3 regions of the Paenibacillus sp. J31R34 genome follow, and region 3 is predicted to be linked to each of the others. Evidence: riboswitches for the same ligand, from Rfam matches in the RefSeq annotation. Region 3 holds a riboswitch; each other region holds the start of a gene.
The links. Region 3 has a riboswitch for cobalamin ahead of AC50YG_RS09870 (ABC transporter substrate-binding protein). Riboswitches for the same ligand answer to the same signal wherever they lie in the genome.
Positions count from the first base shown of each region.

Region 1: another riboswitch for cobalamin. It lies ahead of metE (5-methyltetrahydropteroyltriglutamate--homocysteine S-methyltransferase); the one in region 3 lies ahead of AC50YG_RS09870 (ABC transporter substrate-binding protein).
Region 2: another riboswitch for cobalamin. It lies ahead of AC50YG_RS16745 (energy-coupling factor ABC transporter permease); the one in region 3 lies ahead of AC50YG_RS09870 (ABC transporter substrate-binding protein).

Region 1 is NZ_JBXENU010000005.1:403,972-411,742, reverse strand. Features, by position in the region: gene AC50YG_RS16795 (alpha-glucosidase/alpha-galactosidase) at 1-268, opposite strand, end outside; gene AC50YG_RS16790 (AraC family transcriptional regulator) at 411-1,289, opposite strand; gene AC50YG_RS16785 (ABC transporter permease) at 1,329-2,075, opposite strand; gene AC50YG_RS16780 (ABC transporter ATP-binding protein) at 2,068-2,820, opposite strand; gene AC50YG_RS16775 (response regulator transcription factor) at 3,086-3,817, shown strand; gene AC50YG_RS16770 (hypothetical protein) at 3,846-3,977, opposite strand; gene metE (5-methyltetrahydropteroyltriglutamate--homocysteine S-methyltransferase) at 4,026-6,314, opposite strand; cobalamin riboswitch at 6,586-6,778, opposite strand; gene AC50YG_RS16760 (energy-coupling factor ABC transporter ATP-binding protein) at 6,933-7,771, opposite strand, start outside.
Region 2 is NZ_JBXENU010000005.1:395,972-403,742, forward strand. Features, by position in the region: gene AC50YG_RS16720 (hypothetical protein) at 1-114, shown strand, start outside; gene AC50YG_RS16725 (hypothetical protein) at 569-1,816, opposite strand; gene AC50YG_RS16730 (YdcF family protein) at 1,944-2,552, opposite strand; gene AC50YG_RS16735 (TrkH family potassium uptake protein) at 2,595-3,923, opposite strand; gene AC50YG_RS16740 (DUF445 domain-containing protein) at 4,317-5,552, shown strand; cobalamin riboswitch at 5,641-5,845, shown strand; gene AC50YG_RS16745 (energy-coupling factor ABC transporter permease) at 6,108-6,881, shown strand; gene AC50YG_RS16750 (energy-coupling factor ABC transporter substrate-binding protein) at 6,881-7,165, shown strand; gene cbiQ (cobalt ECF transporter T component CbiQ) at 7,162-7,771, shown strand, end outside.
Region 3 is NZ_JBXENU010000003.1:107,639-115,409, forward strand. Features, by position in the region: gene AC50YG_RS09855 (NADH:flavin oxidoreductase) at 1-1,086, opposite strand, end outside; gene AC50YG_RS09860 (ArsR/SmtB family transcription factor) at 1,173-1,484, opposite strand; gene AC50YG_RS09865 (NADH-dependent flavin oxidoreductase) at 1,746-2,864, opposite strand; cobalamin riboswitch at 2,994-3,191, shown strand; gene AC50YG_RS09870 (ABC transporter substrate-binding protein) at 3,360-4,988, shown strand; gene nikB (nickel ABC transporter permease) at 4,990-5,931, shown strand; gene AC50YG_RS09880 (ABC transporter permease) at 5,928-6,746, shown strand; gene AC50YG_RS09885 (ABC transporter ATP-binding protein) at 6,755-7,771, shown strand, end outside.

The DNA of each region.
Region 1 (7,771 bases), on a different contig from region 3:
CCAAACCACCGACGCGAATCGTTACAAAAATGTAACGTGCATCCTTTAGCGCTTCCCGGCGATCGGTCGTAGGCTCAATTTCAATTGCTAGGCCGTTCTCATTAATATCCCGTTGGCATAGCTGGGTAACCATGTCGAGATTTTGCGGATTAATATCCTGAAAAGCGACTTTGATGTTATTAAACTCTGGAACGGTCAGCAAATCACGCAGCAATCCCCTAGTAAAACCAATACTTCCTGCTCCAATAAACGCAACTTTAAATGACATTGATTTACGCCTCCAATGGCTCGCAATATAGTAGTGAACAATACGCTAATTGTAGCACCGGCAGCGTGGAGGCGTTTGCACAATTGTAACTTCTATTTTGCTTCTTTGTATAAAATTCTAACTTTATAAGTTGAACGATTGACTAGCGCTCCACTTCCTTACGCACCGCGCGGCGATAGGCCAGCGGCGTTTCGTTCGTATATTTTTTGAAAAGGGTACTGAAATATTGGCTGCTGTTCACGCCGACATAATGGCAAATATCGCTGACCGGAATATCGGTCTGCTCCAGCAGCATTCGCCCCTTCTCCATCCGAAAGCGCATGACGTAGTCCATAACCGAGCAGCCCGTTCCCGCTTTAAATATGCGGTGGAAATACCCCGGGTGCAGCCTCACCGCCGCCGCAATATCCTTGACCTGAATGTCACGGTCATAATTTTGCTGAATAAAAGCGATGCTCTCGCCCACATAAAACTCCGATGCATCATGCGACTGGCTGGAGGCCTCCTGTGCAAGCCTGCCAATTTGAACGAGCAGCTGCGTCAGTTGAAGTGCAGTGAGAAGCTGCTCCGCGCGCCGCTTGCCGTCCAGCTCCAGCACGAGTGCCTTCAACATTTGATACACATCGCTCGGATCGTAAAGCAGCAAATAATCGTGCTGCACGGCGAACAGCGCCGCAAGCGCACGATCTGTCTCCGCCAGCCGTTTAAGGGAAGGAAGTCCCACACCAGTATGGCTAAAAATAAATTCAACATTGAGCATCCGGCATGCGGTGCCCTCCGCAACGTGAAGACGGTGAGCGACCATCGAGTCGATGACGATGAAATGCCCTTTTTCCATTGGGATGGATTTATTCGGCAGCTCTACCGTGCAATCGCCTGATATGACATACATAATTTCAACAGCGCTATGCTGATGGTAAGCCATTTCGAAGCCATTCCATTCCTTAAAATAATAGGCTACCACTCGCGGATACTGCTCGGCCTGCATTAATTGCCCCTGAAAAATACCCCTTCTTTCCACTTCATCGTCCCTCCTCTAAGTAAACACCTTCCAAGCTGCTTACAGCAGCCTGCCGTTATCTTTAGCGAACCACAGCCGCATCGTCAGCATGCTGAGCACAATTGACGTCAGCGACGACGAAGCCGACATCGCAAATACGATCAATATTTGATAGCGGACCGCCTCAATCGGGTCTGCCCCGGCGACGATCATCCCTGTCATCATGCCTGGCAGCTGCACGAGTCCGACCGTCTTCATGCCGTCCAGCGTGGGAATGAGACTGGAGCGCACCGCCCGGCGCACCGCTTGGCGAATCGCCTGCTTCGCCGTCGCTCCAAGCGCCAGCAGCGTCTCAATCTCTCCCCGCGACGCTTCAAGCTCCCGTTTCATATGGTTTAAATAGAGGCCGCATACGATCATGGAGCTGCCGATAATCATCCCACTGACCGGAATGATATACCTTGGCTCAGCCTCAATAATGCGAAGCGAGAGCAGCAAGGCGAGCGTTACCGCCTCCGTGCCTGCCAATGTAAGCGCAATGCGCAGCCGGATACCCTTAACCGGCATGGCGCGGGAGCCGGCATTCCATGACGCAACCGTAATCATTGAAATAATAATAAGCACAATAAAAATCGGATGATTCGTCTCAAAAATAAAATGCAGCAAAAAACCGATAAACAGCAGCTGCACAGCGGAGCGAAGCGTACCTGTAATAATCTCCTTCTCCAGGCCGAGCTTTTGCTTCATTGAGATAAATGTCGTAATGGCGACAAATACCAGCGTGCAGGCGAGCGCAATATTATTCATGCGGGTCTTCCCCCTGCTCCGGCGCATGCTGACTATGTAAAAAGCTGCGCGCCTGCTCTGACCCGGGATTTGTGAAAAAAGCTTCCGTAGCGCTTTGCTCCAGCAGCCTGCCCTCCGCCATAAACCAGATACGCCCGCTTATTTGCCGTGCCTGCTCTAGATCATGAGTAATCCAGATGAATGCCGTGCCTTCCTTCGAGCACCATTCGCTTAGAAACTGCTCTACCTGCCGCTTGCTCTTCGGATCAAGCGATGAAGTCGTCTCATCCAGCAGCAGCAGCGGGGAACGGAGCACTAATGCCCGTGCAAGGGCTGTCCTTTGTTTTTCCCCGCCAGACAAGCTTTCCGCCTCTTTGCTCCATTCGATATGCCCAAGGCCGACGCCTTCCATACAGCGCCTCGCCAGCGCGTCATCGAACGGCTTCCCTTGCAGCTCGCTTACCGTGCGCAAGTTGTGCTCGACCGATCCCGGCAGCATGACCGGCGTCTGAGCAACGTAACACACGATGCGCCGCCACTCCTCGGGCTTCCACTCGATGCTTGTCCGTCCTTTCAGCAATAGCGTTCCCGCATCCAGCTCACCAAGCAGCGACACGATTCGCAGCAGCGTGCTTTTGCCCTGACCGGATGTGCCCAGCAGCGCAATACGCTCCCCGGCCTGCACCTGTGCTGTAATCCCTTCAAAAATCCATTCGGGATGTTTTCTATATTTTGATACGTTATCCAATGTTAATAAGGGGGCCACCGAGCTCTCTCCTTCATCCATAACCTGCATTTCACCATTATACTCTGCTCCCCGTCTGCTCGAAAGAGGACAGCCTGACGACGATTGGGAGCAGCAGCCGTACTGTATCCGCACTCATAGGCAATTGTGTCTTTTTCGCGACTACCCTTCGGCTAATGTGGCAAGAAACGGAGGTTTTTTAGTTGACAACAATGGGGGTCGCATGCAATGATAATGATAATTGTTATCAGTAATGAATTTAAACATAAAGATGAGGTGTTGAGCCATGGCATTTCAGCAACCATATAGCATTCTGATTGTTGATGATGAGGAGCATATCCGCAAGCTGCTCAAGTTATTTTTGAAAAAAGAAGGCTGGATCGTCGAAGAAGCCTCCGACGGCATCAACGGCTTGTTTAAGGCGATGCAATACAATTATTCAATGATTTTGCTGGACCGCAATATGCCGGGGATGGACGGGCTTGAATTTTGCCGCGAGCTCAAGAAGAAAAAATCGACACCCGTCATTATGCTTTCCGCCTGTGGCGAAGAGGATGACCGGCTCGACGGCTTCCAAGCGGGCTCCGACGATTATGTCGTTAAGCCATTCAGCCCGCGCGAGCTGATGTACCGCATTAAGGCGATCATTCGCCGCACCTCGGAGTTTGCTTATCGCGCCTTGCAGCGCAAGCAGACACCTGATCTTACGCTGCCAGGACTCGTGTTCGATTATGATTCGAGGCAAGTGATTGCCGGAAACAGCAAGGTAAAGCTGACGTTCCGCGAATATGAGCTGCTCAGGTTTATGGCAGCCAACATCAATCAGCCCATTTCCCGCGAGGATTTAATGCGGCGAATTTGGGGCTATCAATCGCTCGGCGATTACCGGACGATTGATACCCATGTAAAGCGGATCAGAGAAAAGCTGAACCGCGTCCACCCCGAATCTGCCTCCTTGATTCAGACGGTATGGGGCATTGGCTATTGCCTGATGAATCCCGCGGCAGAGACCATTTAGGCGGGCGGCTGCAGCAGGCAGAATTGCATTACCTGTCTATATTGGCCTGTTTTCCTGCCTGCCATGTCCCCGCTCCCCCGGCTTTGACCATCCCCGCTTCAAATAAAGCAAAAGCTCCGCATGCGCCAATCAGCGCAAGCGGAGCTTTTTTAATATTCATACCCTATGAACAACGATACGAATCGTCCTGATCATTACAATTACTTCATTACTTAGCCAGTTGCTCCCGTACTTGTTCCGTCGCTTGAATCATATTGCGCAGCGATGCAACTGTCTCATCTACACCACGAGTCTTAAGTCCGCAGTCCGGGTTAATCCAGAACAATTCTGGCTCAAGCACGTTCAGGGCGCGTTTGATCATCGATGTCATTTCCTCTACTTCCGGCACGCGCGGGCTGTGAATGTCGTATACGCCAAGGCCAATACCCAGCTCATACGTGTGCTCCTCGAAGCTGTGAATCAGCTCGCCGTGGCTGCGGGATGTTTCAATGGAGATAACATCGGCATCGAGCGCGCGAATGGAATCAATAATGTCATGGAATTCACAATAGCACATATGCGTGTGAATTTGCGTCGTATCCTTAACGTCAGAAGTGGACAAGCGGAAGGAAAGCACCGCCCAGTTCAAATATTGCTCCCAATCTTCACGTTTAAGCGGCAAGCCTTCGCGAAGGGCAGGCTCATCCACCTGAATCATTTCAATGCCTGCTTCCTCCAGCGCCTTCACTTCTTCTGCCAGGGCAAGTGCGATTTGGTAAGCAACCTGCTCGCGAGTCAAATCGCTGCGGACAAACGACCAGTTCAAAATCGTAATCGGGCCTGTCAGCATGCCTTTCACCGGCTTAGAAGTCAGCGACTGGGCATAAACGGTTTCTTCGACAGTCATCGGCTTGCTGAACTGCACATCGCCGTAAATGACTGGTGGTTTTACACAGCGCGAGCCATAGGATTGCACCCAGCCATTTTTCGTGAAAGCAAAGCCTTCCAGCTTCTCTCCAAAAAACTCAACCATATCCGTACGCTCAAATTCCCCATGAACGAGCACATCAAGGCCAATCTCTTCCTGCAGCTTGATCCAATGCTGAATCTGCTCCTTAATGAATACGCGGTACTGCTCCTCGCCCAAATCACCACGGCGCCATTGCTGCCTTGCTTGGCGTACTTCCGCCGTTTGCGGGAAGCTGCCGATTGTCGTTGTCGGCAGGAAAGGCAGCTGCCAGCGTTCCTTCTGGCTCACTTGGCGCTCTGCAAATACCGCTTTGCGCTCCGACGGCTGTGCATCGATGCTCGCTACAGCGGCATGAACGCTTGCACGGCCACGGGACGGCGATGCGGCAAGTGCAGCCAAAGCGGCTGCATTGCGATCAAACGCCTCTTTTACCGCTGCTTCTCCTTCATTCAGCGCAGTTGCAAGAACGGCAATTTCCTCCAGCTTCTCATTGGCATACGCCAGTGCGCCTGCAAGCTCTGCTGGCAGTGCCGTTTCAAGAGCCGCCGATACAGGTACATGCAGCAGGCTGCAAGAGGAGCTTACAATTAGGCGGTCGTTTGGCACGACTTTAGCAATGCGGGCAAGCAGCGCTTTGCGCTCCTGAAGATCCGCCCGCCAAATGTTGCGGCCATCAATTACACCTGCACCCAGAACTTTATCCTGCGGGAAGCCGATCGACTCAAGCTGCTGCAGGTTCTTTTCAGCGCCGGCTGTGAAGTCCAGGCCTAAGCCCTGTACAGGCAAAGCCGCGATTGCAGCAAAATGCTGAACCGATTCGAAATACGTTTGCAGCAGCAAATTGAGCTTAGGTGCCGCTTCATGAAGCTGTGCATAAATGCTTTGAACAAGCGCCAAATCTGCATCAGAAACATCTGTTACGAGCGAAGGCTCGTCAATTTGTACCCATTGCACGCCTTCTTGCTCCAGCTCGCGCAGCACCTGTGCATACAGCGGCACATACTGGGCAGCAACCGTAGCAAGCTCAGAAGCGGCATAACCTTTAGAAAGCTTGAGGAATGTATAAGGTCCAACAATGACTGGTTTGCCTTCGATGCCCAGCTTTTCCTTTGCCTCGCGGTAAGCGATCAATGGACGGTTCTCGGTCAGAGCCGGCGTAATGCCCTTCAGCTCAGGAACAATGTAGTGATAGTTCGTATTGAACCATTTCGTCATCTCGGATGCCGACGCCGTTTTATTGCCTCTCGCCATGGCGTAATAGGTCGTTACCGATACAGGGCCGCCTGTGTAACCAAAGCGCTCAGGCACGACGCCAAACATAGCCGCTGTATCAAGGATATGGTCATAATACGAAAAATCATTTACCGGAATGAGATCAATTCCGGCCTGTTTTTGCAATTGCAGATGGTTTAGACGAATCGTCTCCAGCTGCTTCAAGAAATCCGCTTCCGCAAGCTTGCCGCTCCAGAACGCCTCCAGCGCTTTTTTCCATTCTCTGTTTTCACCGATACGCGGATATCCCAAACTGCTGCTTTTTACTTGACTCATTTTTATTGCCTCCTGTTTTTCATTATTCACCCTAGTGGATGGAAGTTATAATTCTTTGTTATTTCATCAACAAACTCAGATATATACTTATGGCATTGCGAGCGAATTTCTTCGCGGCGGCCTTTCCCTATACATCCGATTTGCTGCCAGCCAGAAACGATTAAATACAAAAAGGGACGTCCTACCCTGTACAGAAATGTGGGTAAAGACGCCCCTCGTTTCAACAAACGATGGCTGCCATCTTTAACACCTCCCTATCTCCCGTAGGTAATGCAGTGTATAGAATAAGGCAGGTCTCCTGGCTCCAGCATCATCATCGCTGCGCTCGCCTTCCCGGCATCATGCCAGTGGCTTTATTGTGCAGAACTCCGCTGTTACAGTGGCGGGACCGCGCCGGTGTTGCACCGGACTTCCCTTTTAAGCTCAAGACGTTACGCAAGAGCACCTTATTCCTCGCTATTTAGTTGGTCAATCTTTATTTATACAAGGTGAAACGGTTGTCGCGTCCTTTGGCGGCGCAGCTCGTTTCAGTCCGAGAAATATAGAGAAAGGATGGAAAAATCATATCCTTTCCTACTATTTCAAGCAACATGTATAACTATACACACTTTCGTGTTTTTATACAACAAAAGATTTTACAGCCGCTTTAAATTGTTCGAGCGTGCGCGGCGGCGGCTGTGTTCCCCTCAGCTTGGACGGCAGAGCCTCCCATGCTTCCAGCACCATTGGCAGCGTGAGTCCAAGGCTTCTGAGACGCTCGCCTTCGCGAAATACCGTCTCCGGCGTACCCTCCAATATACAGCGGCCCTCATTCATAATAAAAATCCAGTCCGCCCAAGCATAGGCCATATTCATGTCATGCGTGGCCATAACCGGAGTTATGCCGCTCGCATGAATGCGGTCCAGCTCAGCCATCAGCCGCTGCTCCGATATCGGATCGAGATAAGCAGCCGGCTCATCAAGCAGTACCAGCTCCGGCTCCAGCGCCAGCACGCCGGCAAGAGCGACACGCTTCTTTTGCCCCAGGCTGAGATGATGCAGCGGCTTATGCGCCAGTTCCTGCAAGTTCAGCTGCTGGATGATACGCCCCGTACGCCTGTTAATTTCCTCTTCATGAAGCCCCGCATTGCGCAGCCCATAAGAAATATCCTCATAAGCGGTATTTAAGATGAGCTGATGCTCCGGGTCCTGAAAAACAAGACCAACGCGCCGTCTCAAGCTGGCAAGCTCTCTGGGCTTATAAGAAAGCGGCTCGCCGCGCCAGCTGACATAACCGGATTGCGGACGATTAATGCCAATAAGCTGCAAAAAAAGTGTCGACTTGCCCGAGCCATTATGCCCGCACAGCGCTACCTTCTTGCTTGCTGGAATGCGCAGCTCAAGCCCGTTTAAAGCGGCCTTGTCCGTTCCGGGATATGCATAGCTTACGCTGTTCATTTCCATAATGGTTGATGTCT
Region 2 (7,771 bases), on a different contig from region 3:
GCTGCATTCCCGGTTGATTGCCAGACGCTGGTTGTAAACGTGCTGACGCCTTATGACCGCACGTTTCATATCCGGTTGTCGCCTAGTGATGACAATAGGACGAGCCGGCAGTAATTTTATAGATAGCTTGGATTGATGAAAAAGGCAGTCGCTAGTCATGAGCAAGATGAATGACTAACGGCAGCCTTTTTGAAATATAAGAAATAATAAGTAATAAGTATCACCCTTATAAATGGGCTTATATTTCACTCTCGAAATGGTAGCTTTGCCGCCAGAGGACGGCGAAAGCCGTTTACCTTTAGTCTAGGCGGACCCAGCAGCAGCTATTTGCTCATTTTAGGCGATTTTGGAGGGTGAACGGACAGGAAAGCCGTTAAGACGGTTTTTCTGGCTATAAATGTTCATAAAGTGGCCGATTAGCTGCTGCTGTGTCCGCAAACCTGCTCAGTTCCCTCAATTTGCAACAAATAGCTGCTGCTGTGTCCGCCAAATGCCTATTTGATATTCTTTTGTTGCTACAGCCATCATCAGTGCGCGTCCACGCTATATTTGATCCTTTTGAGCTCCATTATTGAAAGTCAAAAAATACTTCCTCATCTTCAATGATGATCCACGGGTTTTTATCCAAATCAGCGACATTTTGCAGCGTATATTTTAGATAGAAAATGTCGTCCTTCCAATATTCTTTGACATAGACGGCTCTTAAGGTCGATTCGCCTTCAATCTGCTCTGGCAAAGAGATGTCCACACCAAAATAGTCTTCCTCACCCTTATCGCGATAAGGGTTGTTCTGCAAATACTTTAACCGAACGGAGTCCGAGGTTTTGCCAAAGTAGGCACTTGATTGCAGCTTTTTAAAGGCGTCGAATGAGGCGCATGATTGTGTACAGGCTTTCGTTCGTTCCCGAGAGTGGATTCTAAAATCATAATAGCTTTGCAACGTTTTATTAATGGCATCCTCTTCATCGTTCAGAGCAGAAGGCTCAGCGAGCTGTTTTTTTCCAGCATAAGAAGCTTGAAAATTTTCGATTTTATTAATTTTATCTTTAGGAAGTACAATTGTACGTTGATTGATATTGTCAAAACCGATAAAATAATCTGCTGAAATATCTAATTTAATGAAAGAGGCGAATGTATTATCTTCAAATGTAACTCTAGACATTTCGATTGAGCGCTCATTTTTTTGATATTCGGTGAGATTGATGTATTGTGCATGTATTCCAAAAAGATAAATAGATACTGAAATCGTGAAAAATAATAGGGTAAAGTAAGTTGCTTTATAAGTTATCGTCATTTTTATGGATTTTGTTAGCGCGTAAATGCCATATAAAATAAAAGAACAAATGAAATAAAAAATTAAATACTGAGTATATAGAGATACGGAAGGATTCCAATGAAAAAGCAAGTTTTGCAACAAAACAACTAGCATGAAGGAAAGTGTTGTAATAATGATATTCACAATCTGAATGAACGGATGGCTCCGATTTTTTAGTACAAAGCTAAACAGTTTTCTTATTTTTTTTCTAGAACGATGAATAGCAGGGCCAGTGAATTTTGTCTTTCTGCGCTTTTGAGTTGAAAATAGTGCTATAAATAAAAATGAAAAGGATAAGACCAGTGTTATATAAATACCATTGATTAAATAAAGATTCGTGGAAACAGGATAAACAGTCAAAAAATCTTTGAAAATAAATAATTCTCCTGTGAAACCACTAAAGGAGCCCTGTACATATAGAAAACCAAAATAATAAACCACGAATGGCAAATACCACAATTCCTTAAAGATTTCTAGCAGGTTCTTCAACTTATCAGGCATTCAGCAATCTCCCTCACAGCATCTTAGTAAAATAGTCCTATCCTTTTTATCGGATTTCGAATGCCAAAAATGTATAATACTAGTTTTTTTGACGCAAAAAAATACCCTGAGGGCTGAAAGCATTCAGCTAGCTCAGAGCATATATAATGCGGTAGCCTGTATAATAAAACAGCTCACGGAAGAAAAAGGGAAGCTGGGTTCGCAGGCTGCTGTATGCGGAAGTCGTTGTTGGGGAGGAGTAGGCGGTCATTTCCAGCTCGCTTGCCATCTTGAGCGCACGCTTCATATGCAGCGGATCACTGACGATTATAAAGGATTCTAGCGCATACGGCTCTGCAGCAGCTAACGCATATTTGAAATTTTCCTCTGTAATCTGCGATTGGTCTTCAATTAGAGTATGCTCAGGCTGCACGCCTTTTTCAATTGCATAGCTCCGTGATACTTCTGACTCTGCAAGCTCATCCACAGACCCGCGTCCTCCGGTGAAAATAATATACTCGGCATAGCCCAGCTCATACAGCTTTATAGCATGGTTCAGACGCTCCCGCAGCACGGGCGATGGCTGATCGCCCGAGACCGCCGTGCCGAGCACAAGGATGGCATCAACGGGCCTGGCCTCATCCTTCATGCTGAAAATCCATATTTCGCTCGAGAACCAGCAGAATAACCCAACTGTAGCTGCTGCAAAGCATAACACAAGCGTTCTGATTTTTTTCGAAACGAGCCGTTTTCTCATCACTTGCCCTTTCCTTATAAAATAATTTTGCCTCGCTGGTTGTTAGCCGATCATAATTTTACCTTCCGGATAGCGATACAGCTCCTTCTTCTCCTGCGTTGGAACGAGTGTAAACGCCAGCGTCAGCGGCCCAAGCCGCCCAGCGAACATCATAATAATAATCAGAACTTTTCCAATAACGGTCAAATGCGGCGTCAAGCCAAGCGACAGTCCGGTCGTACCGAAAGCCGATGTCACTTCAAATAGCAGAACGAGGAAATCGACATCCTCGGTCGTAGATAAAATCATTGTAAATAAAATAATCGCCGCCAGCGAAGCAATTGTAATCGTCAGCGCCTTGTACACCCGGTCCTTCGCCAGTCTTCTGCGGAAAAAAACGACATCCTCGCGGCCGCGAATCATCGCAAACACCGCTCCTATAAGAATCGCAAACGTCGTCACCTTAATGCCGCCGCCCGCAGAGCCTGGTGACGCACCGATGAACATGAGCAAAATAATGAGAAACTGCGTTGCATGGCGCAGCGACGGAATATCAAGCGTATTGGCGCCGCCCGAACGCGGTGATATACTTTGGAACAATGAGCTGTACAGCTTGCCGCTTATGCTAAGCGGCTCAAGTGTTTTGGTATTCGTAAACTCAAAAATAAAAATAACGGCAGCACCTGCAATAAACAAAATGCCTGTCGCATACAGCACAACCTTGGAGTGAAAGGATAGCTTGCGCGTTTTGGGGTAATCCCACATTTCCGCCAGAACGATAAAGCCGATACCGCCGAGAAAAATGAGCGCAATGACGATCACATTAATGATTGGATCGTTGACATGATTGACAAAGCTGCTGAACGGACCGTTCATCGGTCCCATAATATCAAATCCAGCGTTGGTGAACATCGACACGCTATGAAAAATGCCGAAGTACAGCGCCTTGCCGAAGGGCATTTCCGTTGACCAGCGCAGTGCGAGAACGAGAGCACCTACCCCTTCGATCGCAAAAGCATAAATGAGCACGCGCCGAATGAAGCGGACGATCCCTTCCAGCGAGGATTGATTCATTGATTCCTGCAGCAGCAGCCGCTCGCGCAGCGATATTCGTTTGCGCAGGGCAAGGGCGAACAGCGTAGACATCGTCATAAAGCCAAGCCCGCCAATTTGCATAAGCACGAGAATAACGAGCTCGCCAAAGGTCGAATAGTGGATGCCGGTATCGACGACGACAAGCCCCGTTACGCAAACAGCGGAGGTGGCTGTGAACAATGCGTCAATGAGCGGCGTTGCGTGATGATTTGCCGAAGCATGAGGCAGGGAAAGCAATAGAGTACCGGCCGCAATAATCGCGAGAAAGCCGAGCGTAAGAATTTGCGGCGGAGTCATTTTTAGAAAAATGGTTCTTAGTCTGAGCACACAGGTAATCTCCTTTATATGTAACGAAACAATGGTGTAGTTGAAAAAAACGAGCAGTTGTCGTCATTAACCGACAACGCCGTTTGTGCTTGAAATATAAAATCAATAAGGTTTACTCTTATTAATAATGTTTATATTTCTACGCGAAACGAGCTTGTGCTGCCGAAGGCAGGCACAGCCGTTTGCGCTTGAAATATAAGATCAATAAGTTTCACTGTTATTATAACGCTTATATTTCTACGCGAAACGAGCTTGTGCCGCCGAAGGCAGGCACAGCCGTTTACGCTTGCCACCTCATTATCTGGTATAATAGGCCAATATGCAACAGGAGGCGCTGGGGTGCCGCGATTAGGGAGGACAACGATGAAATCAAGATATATAGCAGGGATTTCGCTTGCCGTTATGGGGGCAGGCTTTATTACGACGAGATGGTGGCTGCCAGATAACGCATGGACGCATTTGCTGGAAAGCGGCTTTGAAGCAGGTCTGGTCGGCGGGATTGCCGACTGGTTTGCGGTGACAGCCCTGTTCCGCCATCCGATGGGCATTCCCATTCCGCATACGTCCTTGCTGCTCAAAAACCGGAGGAAAATCGAGGGCTCGCTCATCAGCGCCATGGAAAATGAGCTGCTGAATAAAGACAGCATTACCCGCAAGCTGTCGGGCTTTCAACTGTTCGCAGGTGCTGCATCGGCAGCGACCAAGCTGATTGGCAAGCGCAGGTTCAGAATGTCGGCAGTCGATTTTGCCCAGTCGGCTGTAGAGCGATTGCCTTTGGAGCGTATTAGCAGCGTGCTGCATGGCTTTTTGGCGGATTATGTGAAAAAGCAGGATTTTACGCCAATCGTTCGCAAGCTGGCGGATCGTTTCGTCCATGAGCGCTGGGATGAACGGGCGCTGGATTATGGCCTTGAGCATGTGGGCCACTGGATTCGCAAGCGTGAAACCGAGGAAATGCTCGGCAAGCTCGCCTTTAAGAAGCTGGAGGAGCTTAAGGTCGGCGGCTTCATGGGTTTTGCGCTGCAAGCTTTCGTCGGCTTTATGAACGAGGAGAAGCTCGGTGGTTTGATTCAGAACATGCTGCTCTCTACGATGCAGGAGCTTTCTTATCCTGGAAGCCCGCATCGGCAGAAGCTGCTGCTTGAGGTAAGAGCCCAGGCGGAGAAGCTTGCTGATAACGAAGAGCTAATGCTCAAGCTGAAGCAGCTTATTGAACAGGGTGTGAACAGCGTTGAAACGGAGCGTTTCATCCATTTGCGTCTGGAGGAGCTGCGGCAGCTTGTGCTGGACAAGCTGGAGGAGCAGCATCGCAGCGGTGGGCGCGCGATTGTGCAGGGATACCGTTTTGCAACGGATTATTTGAACGGCAAACAAGAGATGCTAGCCAATTGGGAAAACGGCATTCGCGGATATCTCGTTCGACTTATTGAGAACAATCACTATCGCATCGGTGCGCTTGTTCGAGATAATCTTGAGCGAATGGATGACAAGGCACTCGTCTCGATGCTGGAGGAAAAGGTCGGCAACGATTTGCAGTGGATTCGCGTCAACGGCGCATTATGCGGTTTTGTCGTAGGCGTCATTTTGTCCTTTTTCTAACAGGAAGCTCGGCTATTTACATTTATAGGGGACAGCCTGAATCTTTTGTGATAAGATCAAACTACAAAATGACCAATGAATAATAAAGAGGATTGACATGGAACGAGGTGCCTTTGCGCACGTCAAAGGGTAACAGGGAATCGGGTGCAAATCCCGAGCGGTCCCGCCACTGTAATCAGGGAGTTTTCCTTCACCAGCAGGAGTCACTTGGCCTATGCTTTAGGGCAGCCAGGGAAGACGAAGGAAAATGATGATCTGCTAGCCAGGAGACCTACCTCGTTCCAGCACCACAGTGCCTTCGCGGAAAGGATAGGTGTACGAACGAAAGCGATTGCTACCAGTCTATTTGCTGGCGCAACCGTCTATTTCTGCGTACACATGACCGTTTTCCCAGCGAAGGGGAGGCGGTCTTTTTATTTTTCAAAATATAGAGAAAGGATGGTTCCATCCTTTCTCTATATTTCTCGGAATGAAACGAGCCGCGCCGCCAGAGGACGGCTTTCGGCCGTTTCACCTTGCAGGCACTATAGAACAATCGGGAGGGTATTGAAACGAATGGTCAAGTTAAAAAGAAAGACAGCAGCAAGCACCGCTTTGCTGGTTATCGGCTTCACGCTTTTTTTACTGGTGAATGAGCCGCAAGCTGCCTATGCGATGCACATTATGGAAGGATTTTTGCCTGTAGGCTGGGCGATTTTTTGGTGGGTGGCCTTTATTCCTTTTTTCATCTTAGGTGTACGTGCTATTCGGAAAATTACCAAGGAAGCGCCAGAGCTTAAGCTGATGCTGGGCTTGGCAGCTGCCTTCACCTTCGTGCTGTCCGCGCTGAAAATTCCTTCCGTTACAGGAAGCAGCTCGCATCCGACGGGAACGGGGCTTGGAACGGTTATGTTCGGACCGCTGCCCATGAGCGTATTGGGTTCAATGGTACTGCTGTTTCAGGCGGTGCTGCTGGCGCATGGCGGGCTGACGACGCTTGGGGCGAATGCTTTTTCAATGGCGGTTGCCGGTCCCGCTGCGGGCTATGCGGTCTATCGGCTGCTGATGCGTTCAGGCAGCAAGCAAGGCCTGGCGATTTTTTCAGCTGCTGCTGTTGCTGATCTGGCTACTTATATCGTCACTTCCATTCAGCTCGCAGTTGCTTTTCCGGCTGTCGAAGGCGGCATTATCGCGTCGTTTATGAAGTTTGGCGGCATTTTTGCGATTACCCAAATTCCGCTCGCTGTTAGTGAAGGCTTGCTGACGGTATTGATCTGGAACTGGCTGCAATCTTTTAACACGGACGAGCTGTCTATTTTGAAGCGGAGAATGAAAGGGGAGCGCGTATAATGAGCCGCAGTGCCAAAAATATTTGGATTTTAGCCATTGTTGTTTTACTTGCCGTTGCGCCATTAATATTCATTAACGCCGAGTTCGGCGGCGCGGATGGGGCAGCGGAGGAAATGATCCAGACGATTGCACCCCATTATGAGCCTTGGGCGTCTCCGCTGACAGAGGTGCCGGGAGAAACAGAAAGCATGCTGTTCGCGCTGCAAGCTGCGATAGGCGCTGGCATTATCGGCTATGTGATTGGCCTATTTAAAGGGAAGTCGGAGAAAACAAAGCAGCAATGATGAAATGGATTGATACGATTTCTTATTCCAATCGCCTGCGGGATTTATCCGCCTTTTGGAAATGCGGGCTTGCAGCCCTGCTTCTGCTGCTTGCCTATCTCGCTCATCCGCTCGTGCAGCTAGCCATTTTTGGATGGCTTATGCTGTGGACGGTTGGCTACGCGAAAGTGCCTGCCAAGCTTTATATGGCGCTGCTTTTCTCCTCTTGCTTGCTGTTCGTTCTCAGCTTGCCAGCGCTGCTTATTGAATTCACTAGCAGCAGTAAAAGTGGCAGCGCAGCAGGAAGCCTGGCAGCTGAGAAAGCAGGCTGGGTGCTCGCTTCATGGGAGCCGATCAGCTTGTATGTGCCGGAAGCATCCTTAGGTCTGGCCGGACCTATTTTCACGCGTATTCTTGCTTGCTTGGCTTGCATGTTTTTCATCACCTTGACTACCCCGTTTCCCGAGCTGCTGCAGGTGCTGAAGCGGTTGAAAATGCCGCAAATTGTACTGGAGCTCATGATCATTATGTATCGCTTCATCTTTCTGCTGCTGGATACGGCGGGGGCTATGCTGATCGCGCAGCGCGCACGGGGCGGTCAACATGGTTTTAGAGGAAAGCTGCAGG
Region 3 (7,771 bases):
AGCAGCAGGCGTAAACGGAATTAATTCATCCTGTCTTCCGCCTTGGACTTTATCTGCCCACGCAGGATCGACGAGCAGGGCGCGGCCAACAGCTACAAGATCAAATTCGCCCGTATCCAGGCGTGAAGCAAGATCATCCACATTAGCGTTTTCTGCGCCTTTGCCTTCGGTAAAGAGGCTCATGAAGTCGCCGTCCAAGCCTACGGAGCCAACGGTAATCGTTGGTTTGCCGGTAAGCTTTTTCGTCCAGCCTGCAAAGTTGAGCTCCGAGCCTTCAAATTCCGGCTCCCAGAAGCGGCGGGTCGAGCAGTGGAAAATATCTACGCCAGCTTCTACAAGCGGAGCAAGAAACTGTCCCAATTCCTCAGGAGTGCTCGCAAGCTTAGCTGTGTACTCGGACGATTTCCACTGCGAGAGGCGAATAATAATCGGGAAATCAGGTCCCACAGCTTGGCGGCAAGCTTCAATAATCTCGACCGCAAAACGTGTTCTCGACAGCATATCGCCACCGTAACGATCCGTCCGTTTATTCGTTTTCTCCCAGAAAAATTGGTCGATCAAATAGCCGTGCGCGCCATGGAGCTCAATGCCGTCAAAGCCAATTCGTTTCGCATCGGCTGCTGCTTGTGCGTAAGCTGCAACAAGGTCTTTAATTTCGGCTTCGGTCAAAGGCTCATTAACGACATCGCCCTCTGCAGTAATACCGGAAGGGCCGATCGGCAGTGCTTCTGGGTTCGGATGGGAGCCAACCTTGCGCGTTGTGCCAACATGCCAAATCTGTGGAACGATTTTGCCGCCAGCTGCATGAACAGCCTCGACGACCTTCGCCCAGCCATTTAATGCCGCTTCGCCATGAAAGTTAGGAATGTTTGGATTATCGGTGGCAGCCGGATGGTTAATCAGCGTGCCCTCTGTCACAATTAAGCCAACGCCATTTTCGGCGCGGCGTCTATAGTAGGCGACAACATCTTCACCAGGAACGCCATTTGGAGAAAAACCGCGGGTCATAGGTGCCATTACGACACGGTTAGGCAGGGAAAGTGGACCAGCAGAGAATGGCTTGAACAACGATTGAATGGAACTCATGAATAAAATACCTCCTAATCGAATGGAAAATCTATAATTCTATAAAAATAGATATAAAAGCATGAAATGAACAGGCATAAGCAAGGTTATAGCTCATCCTGAATCATTTCTTTGAAAAGCCGAATGTTAGCTTCATTGCGTCTGTAATAAGTGTGCTGTCCGATCCGCTTCGACTCCAGCAAGCCTGCTTTATGCATTTTCACTAAATAGCCGGATATAACGGATTGCGCAAGGCCCGATTTTTCAGCAAACGAACCAACGCAGACGCCTCCAGCAAACTGACAAGCATCGGTTAGATGGCATTGAGGCCCGAAATGCTCCTCAGGTGTTTTCAGCCATTTTAAAATATGGTACCGTTTCTCGTTAGACACAGCTTTAAGTATTGATAAAGTATCCATGAGGATTAGTATATCTACTTTTATAGAAATGTCAAATTGTTATTTTGTAAAACAGAAAGGAGCAGGCAGCCAGTTGAGCGAGAAAAAGAATGGCTCCAACTCATGAAAGATGAGCCGGAGCCATTATTATAAATATAGGAAAAGATATCGTAACGCGATCCTTTCCTATATTTCTCGGGTTGAAACGGGCCGCGCCGCCAAAGGACGGCGCGGCCCGTTTCACCTTGTGCCTATTTGTGATCGATAGGGTGGACTTTGCAATTATTCCGTTATCGGAAACCAGCCTGGCGCATGCGTAATGGCTCCCCACAAGCCATTCGGGATGACAAGACGCTCCTGATCCTGCTTGGACAGCGTAGTCACAATATCCTGCTCGTTACCTTGCTTGATTTTCTCCGTCCAATCCGGGTCGATAATGAGCTCGCGGCCTAGGGCGATGAACGGCACGCCGGAGTTTTTCGCTTGCAGAGCCTCTTCGGCAGTTGTGATGCCGCCAACTCCGATGAATGGAATGTGCTCGCTGTATTTTTCGACGAACCAGGCCATGCGGCTTTGCGAATCCTGTTCACCTCTGCGCGGCTTCGACCAGAAATCATTAAGCGACACATGCAAATAATCCAGCTTCTGCTCGATTAGAGCGTTAACCAGATGGTACGAATGCTCCATTGTCAAGCCTTCCTCTTCAGGCTCCTCAGGCGAGAAGCGATAGCCCACCAGAAATGGCTGTGGCGCTATAGCTGCGGCTTTCTGAACGGCTTCAACGACGTAGAGCGGGAAAGCCATCCGTTTATGGAGCGAGCCGCCCCAATCGTCGGTACGTACATTGGAAGCAGGGGAGTAGAATTGCTGCAGCAGATAGCCGTTGGCACCGTGAATTTCTACGCCGTCAAAACCAGCCTCAATTGCTCGGCGGGTCGCTTCGCCAAAGTCGGCGATAATCGCTTTGATTTCATCCTCGGTTAGCTCGCGTGGTACAATACCGCCTTCTTGCTGGGCAATGCTGCTGGCGCTCACCAAATCATCATTCGGCACTAGGCCAGGAAAGCAGGATCTTCCGCCATGAAAAATTTGCAAAATCGCCTTCGCGCCGCGGCTTTTAATCGCATCAGCCAGACGCTTGAGGCTTGGGATCATTTCGTCGGTATCCGCGCCAAATTCGCCCGGGAAGCCTTTGCCGTTGCGGCTTACGTAGACGCATGCTGTAACGACGATGCCGGGCCCCGCACTGCGACGGCTGTAGTAGGCGAGCTCCTCATCAGGCACTGTACCGTCCGGATTGGACGAGCAGGTTGTCATTGGCGCCATTACAATACGATTATGTACAGACATGCCATTCGTGAAAGTGAATGGTTCAAATAAAGGCTGAAATTGTGGTTTCATCAGTCGTTCCCTCCAGTTACGAAATGCTATCTACTTTATTTTATATCAGAAAATAAACAAAGGAAAGCGGAGTGGAAAGGTTGCTTAAATGAAAGGGCTGGTATATAATCAACCAGATTTGCAAACAACTGAAAAATTGTGGGAATAAGGTGCGACAGCTGCGGCTGGAGCTTAAAAGGGAAGTTCGGTGCAAAACCGACGCGGTCCCGCCACTGTTACGGATTAGCTGAAGCTACAAGGCCACTGATCTCGCTTAGCGAGAATGGGAAGGCAGCTTGCAGCATTATTTCCGGTAGCCAGGAGACCTGCCTGTTCTGACAACACTGCTGTAACCTACGGAGAATAGGGAAGTGTTAGCGCGCATGCTTATTTGCTATGATGGAAAATAACAATAACAGGCAGCTCTATCCTTCCTATGACTGGAGGCAGAGCTGTCTTTTTTTTGCGGATTTTTACAGGAAGATGATTTTACTAGAGGGAGAGGAAATAGAGAAGATGAAACGTACACAAACGGCAAGAAATAAAAAAAGAATGGGTGTTTTATTCAGCCTCTGCTTGCTGCTGGCGCTGATGGGCTGCAGTGGTGCCAATGGCTCCAATGAACCGAGCAGCAATAATGGGCTGTCGCAGCAGTCTGCTGCTCCTTCCGCCGCTGCGGATGCTGCTTCTGAAGAAATCGTGCTGGCTGCGCCGCGGGATTTAGCACCAGGACCACAAGATGCTTATTACACGAGCACTATTCTATACGTATGGGAGCCGCTAATTGCTGCTTCTGAGGATGGAAAGCCTGCTCCAAAGCTGGCGGAAGCGTGGGAAATGTCCGCTGATGGCAAGGAATGGACCTTCATGCTGCGCAAAGGCGTGACGTTCCACGATGGTGCGCCATTCAACGCGGACGCGGCGCTTGCAAATTTTGCCCGTTACAAGCAGGTGAGCCCGAAAAGCTCGCCGTTCTATACGCTCGACATCAACAATTCATACCCAAGCCTTCAGGAAGTCGTGAAGGTTGATGATAGCACGATTAAGCTTGTTTTCGAAAATCCGCAGCCGACGCTGCTGTATTCAATGATCAACTTCTCAAGTCCGATGTACAGCCCGAATAATTTTGACGACAACGGCGATTTCAACGGCCTGCCGCAAGGGACAGGGCCTTTCAAGCTTGTGCAGCATGAGAAGGATCAATTTTCTCTACTAGAAGCTTACGACGGCTATTATGGCGAAAAAGCAAAAGCTCAAAAAATCCGCGTCCGCGTCATACCGGATCCTGATACAAGGCTGGCTGCCCTGAAATCTGGCGAGATTTTGGGCGTCATGGATTTGGGAGCTATTCCTCCTGCCCTTGCCGAGGAGCTGCTGAAGGATGACCGCTTTGCTGTTTCGACGGCAAAATCGACGATTTCTCACTATCTGCATCCGAACGGTGCCAAAGCGCCCTTCAATGATGTGAAAATGCGTCAGGCGCTGAGCCTGATCATTGACCGCGAGCAGCTGGTGAAGGAGCTGTATTTGGGTTATCCGACCGCTACAGCCAACATTCTAAATTCGACCTCGCCGTTTTACAAGGACATTCCTGCCATTCATGATTCGGAAAAGGCAATTGCTCTGGCGCATGAGGTGCTTGGCGATAGCAGGCAGGCGGTTACGCTAATTGTGCCAACCTATGGGCTTGACCGTTATCCGTATAAAGCGCAGGCCGAGCTGCTTCAGGCTGTGCTTCAACAATTGCAGCTGGACGTTACGATTCAAATATTGGATGGCGCAGCTTACAAGGAAGCACAGGCACAAGGAAACTTCGATTTGGCTTTGGCCATTCAGGGGCTGCCGAACGGCGATCCTTATTCGATTTTAAACAATTATATGGCTAGCGAAGGCTCAAGCAATAAAAGCTATACGCTCGGTTACAGCAATGCCCGTGTGGATGAGCTGTTGAATCAGGTGAAGACGACGCTGAATATGGATGATCGCGCTGCGATTTATAACGAGCTGCAGGATATTGCAGCCGAGGATTTGCCGACGATTCCGCTGTTTAATGATGCGAGCTTAATTGCGTTCAGCAAAGAAATTACCGGATACGGGGCACTTGTGTATGGTACAACGCTGCCGCAGCTGGAGCGGGTACAATAAGATGGCCTATTTCATTCGGAGGTTGGCGGCGGCTGTTCCCGTCCTGATCGGCATTACGTTTATAGCCTTTGCATTAAGCGTCGCCTCTCCGGGTGATCCGGCTGTCGAGCTGCTCAGCATGAACGGCTTCAGCCAGCCGACCGAAGAGCAAATTGCTTTGAAACGGGAAGAGATGGGGCTGAATGATCCGCTGCTCGTTCAATATGGACATTGGTTATCAAAGGCGGTACAAGGTGATTTGGGAACGTCATATATGACGAAGGAATCGGTTAGCGGCGAGCTGCTGCGCCGCCTTCCTGCAACCTTAAGCCTATCTTTGTTAGCTGTATTGTTCGCCATTCTGCTTGGCGTGCCATGCGGCATGCTCATGGCGATTCGGCGCAATCGGCTGTTTGATCATATCGGCAGGGCGCTTGCGCTGATTTTGGTTTCCATTCCCGGATTTTGGCTGGCGATCATGCTCATGGCCTTATGGTCGGAGAAGCTGCAGTTGCTCCCAACCAGCGGCTATGGGACATGGAAGCATCTGCTTATGCCAGCCGCGGTGCTTGCTTCCGGTACAGGCGCCATATTGATGCGGCTAACGCGTGCGGCGCTGCTGGAGGAGCTGAATAAAGATTATATGCTGACGGCCCGGGCTAAGGGGCTGCGTGAGAGCTTCATTGTGCTTCGGCATGCGCTGCGCAATGCTTGTATTCCGCTGCTCACGGTCATCGGCAGCTATTTTGGAGCGATTGTTGGCGGCTCCGTCATCGTGGAAGTTATTTTCGCGGTGCCAGGCATCGGACGCTTTGCGATGGACGGTATTTTTCGCAGAGATTATCCGGTCATTCAGGGCTATGTCGTATTTACCGGTCTCATTTACGTCCTGTTCAATTTGGCAACGGATTTATGCTATGGGCTTGCTCATCCGCAAATCAGGCTGGGAGGGAAGCTTCGATGAAGATATCCTATAGGTTGGCTGCAGGCGTGCTTGCCTTTTTTCTGATTGCCAGCTTGCTGGCACCGCTGCTTGCTCCCTATGACCCGAATCAGATTAATATGGCGGAAAGGCTTACACCGTTATCCGCTGCACATTGGCTAGGAACAGACACGCTGGGTCGGGATGTGCTGAGCCGCATTTTATATGGCGGAAGGGTGTCGATCTTGCTGGCGGTAGCTGTTACGCTCGCTACAATGCTAGTCGGCCTGCTGCTCGGAACCATAAGCGGTTATGCTGGCGGTTGGATCGATGAAGCCATACAAATTGTGGTTAGCATTTTTCAAGGACTGCCGGGTCTTGCGCTTATGCTGGCCATTGCAGGTACGCTCGGTCCCGGTGTGAAAAGCCTGTTTATCGCGCTTCTCTTCACCTCATGGGCAGATTTTTCCCGGGTCGTGCGCGGCGAGGTTATGAAAATACGCGAAGAAAGCTACGTGGAAGGCATCCGTGCTTTAGGGGCGGGCCATGCGTACATAATCAGCAAGCATATGCTTCCGAATTTATTGGGGCCGCTTATTGTATTGTTCACGATTCGGATTGGGCGAGTGATTCTATCTATCGCCTCGCTTAGCTTTCTCGGTCTAGGCTTGCAGCCGCCAGCGGCAGATTGGGGAGTGATGGTGAACGATGCCCGGCCATATTTTCGCAGCTATCCACATCTAATGTTCGCACCCGGACTCTGTATAGCCGCTGTATCCCTATGCATCAATTGGCTGGGTGATGGTCTTCGCGATAAGCTGGATACACGGACGGAGAAAGAGCATTCACTGCTGTAGGAGGAATGATGTTGACCGATACGCTTATGGTAATCAAGCAGCTTAATGCTTCCTTTCAGACAAGGGAAGGGCTTGTGCAGGCGGTTGAAGGGGCAACGCTTGAGCTGAAGCGGGGCCGCATTTTTGGACTGATTGGCGAGACGGGCAGCGGCAAGTCGGTGCTAGGTCTATCACTGGTGAGGCTGATTCCCGCACATGCTTCCGTCAGTGGAAGCATTCTGTATAAAGGCCGAGATTTGCTGCAGCTGAGCCCAAAAGAAATGAGGCAAATACGGGGAAGGGAAATCGCCCTCATTCCGCAAAATCCTGCAAGCTCTCTCAATCCAGTTCTGACGCTTGGCAGCCAGCTTCGCGAGGCGATTCGCACTTATGGCGGGAGAGCGGGGAACAAGCAGGTCAACGCTGAGGCGGCTGGTTTGCTGCATGCGATGAATATGCCGGATGCGGAGCAGCAGCTGCGGCGCTACCCCTTTCAGCTAAGCGGCGGAATGAAGCAGCGTGTGCTGGCGGCAATGGGACTTGCCGGAAGCCCGTCATTGCTTATTGCCGATGAGCCGACGAAAGGGCTCGATGCTCTAATCCGCATCCAGGTGACGGAAATGCTGGCAAATATGGCACGGCGCACAGGCGCGGCGCTGCTGCTCATCACGCATGATCTGGATGTAGCGCGGGTGCTTTGCGACGAAGTGGGCGTCATGTATGCCGGTCAAATCATTGAGCAGGGGCCAGCGAAGGAGCTGTTTGCACAGCCGATGCATCCTTATACGCGCGGATTAATCGCATCGATGCCTAGCAGAGGCATGATTCCGATAGCTGGAACAGCGCCGAGCTTGACGGATAGGCCTGCTGGCTGCAAGTTTTATGATCGCTGTGCTTCAGCGATGCCACGCTGCGAAGCCGAGCAGCCTGATTTTTACAAGGCAGCTCACACCAACATAACGAATAAGCCAGTTGACCAAGTAGGCGGCATGGCTGAGGGTCAGCAAGCAGCCGCCCAGCCTACAGCTGCCTTGCCTACAGCCGTC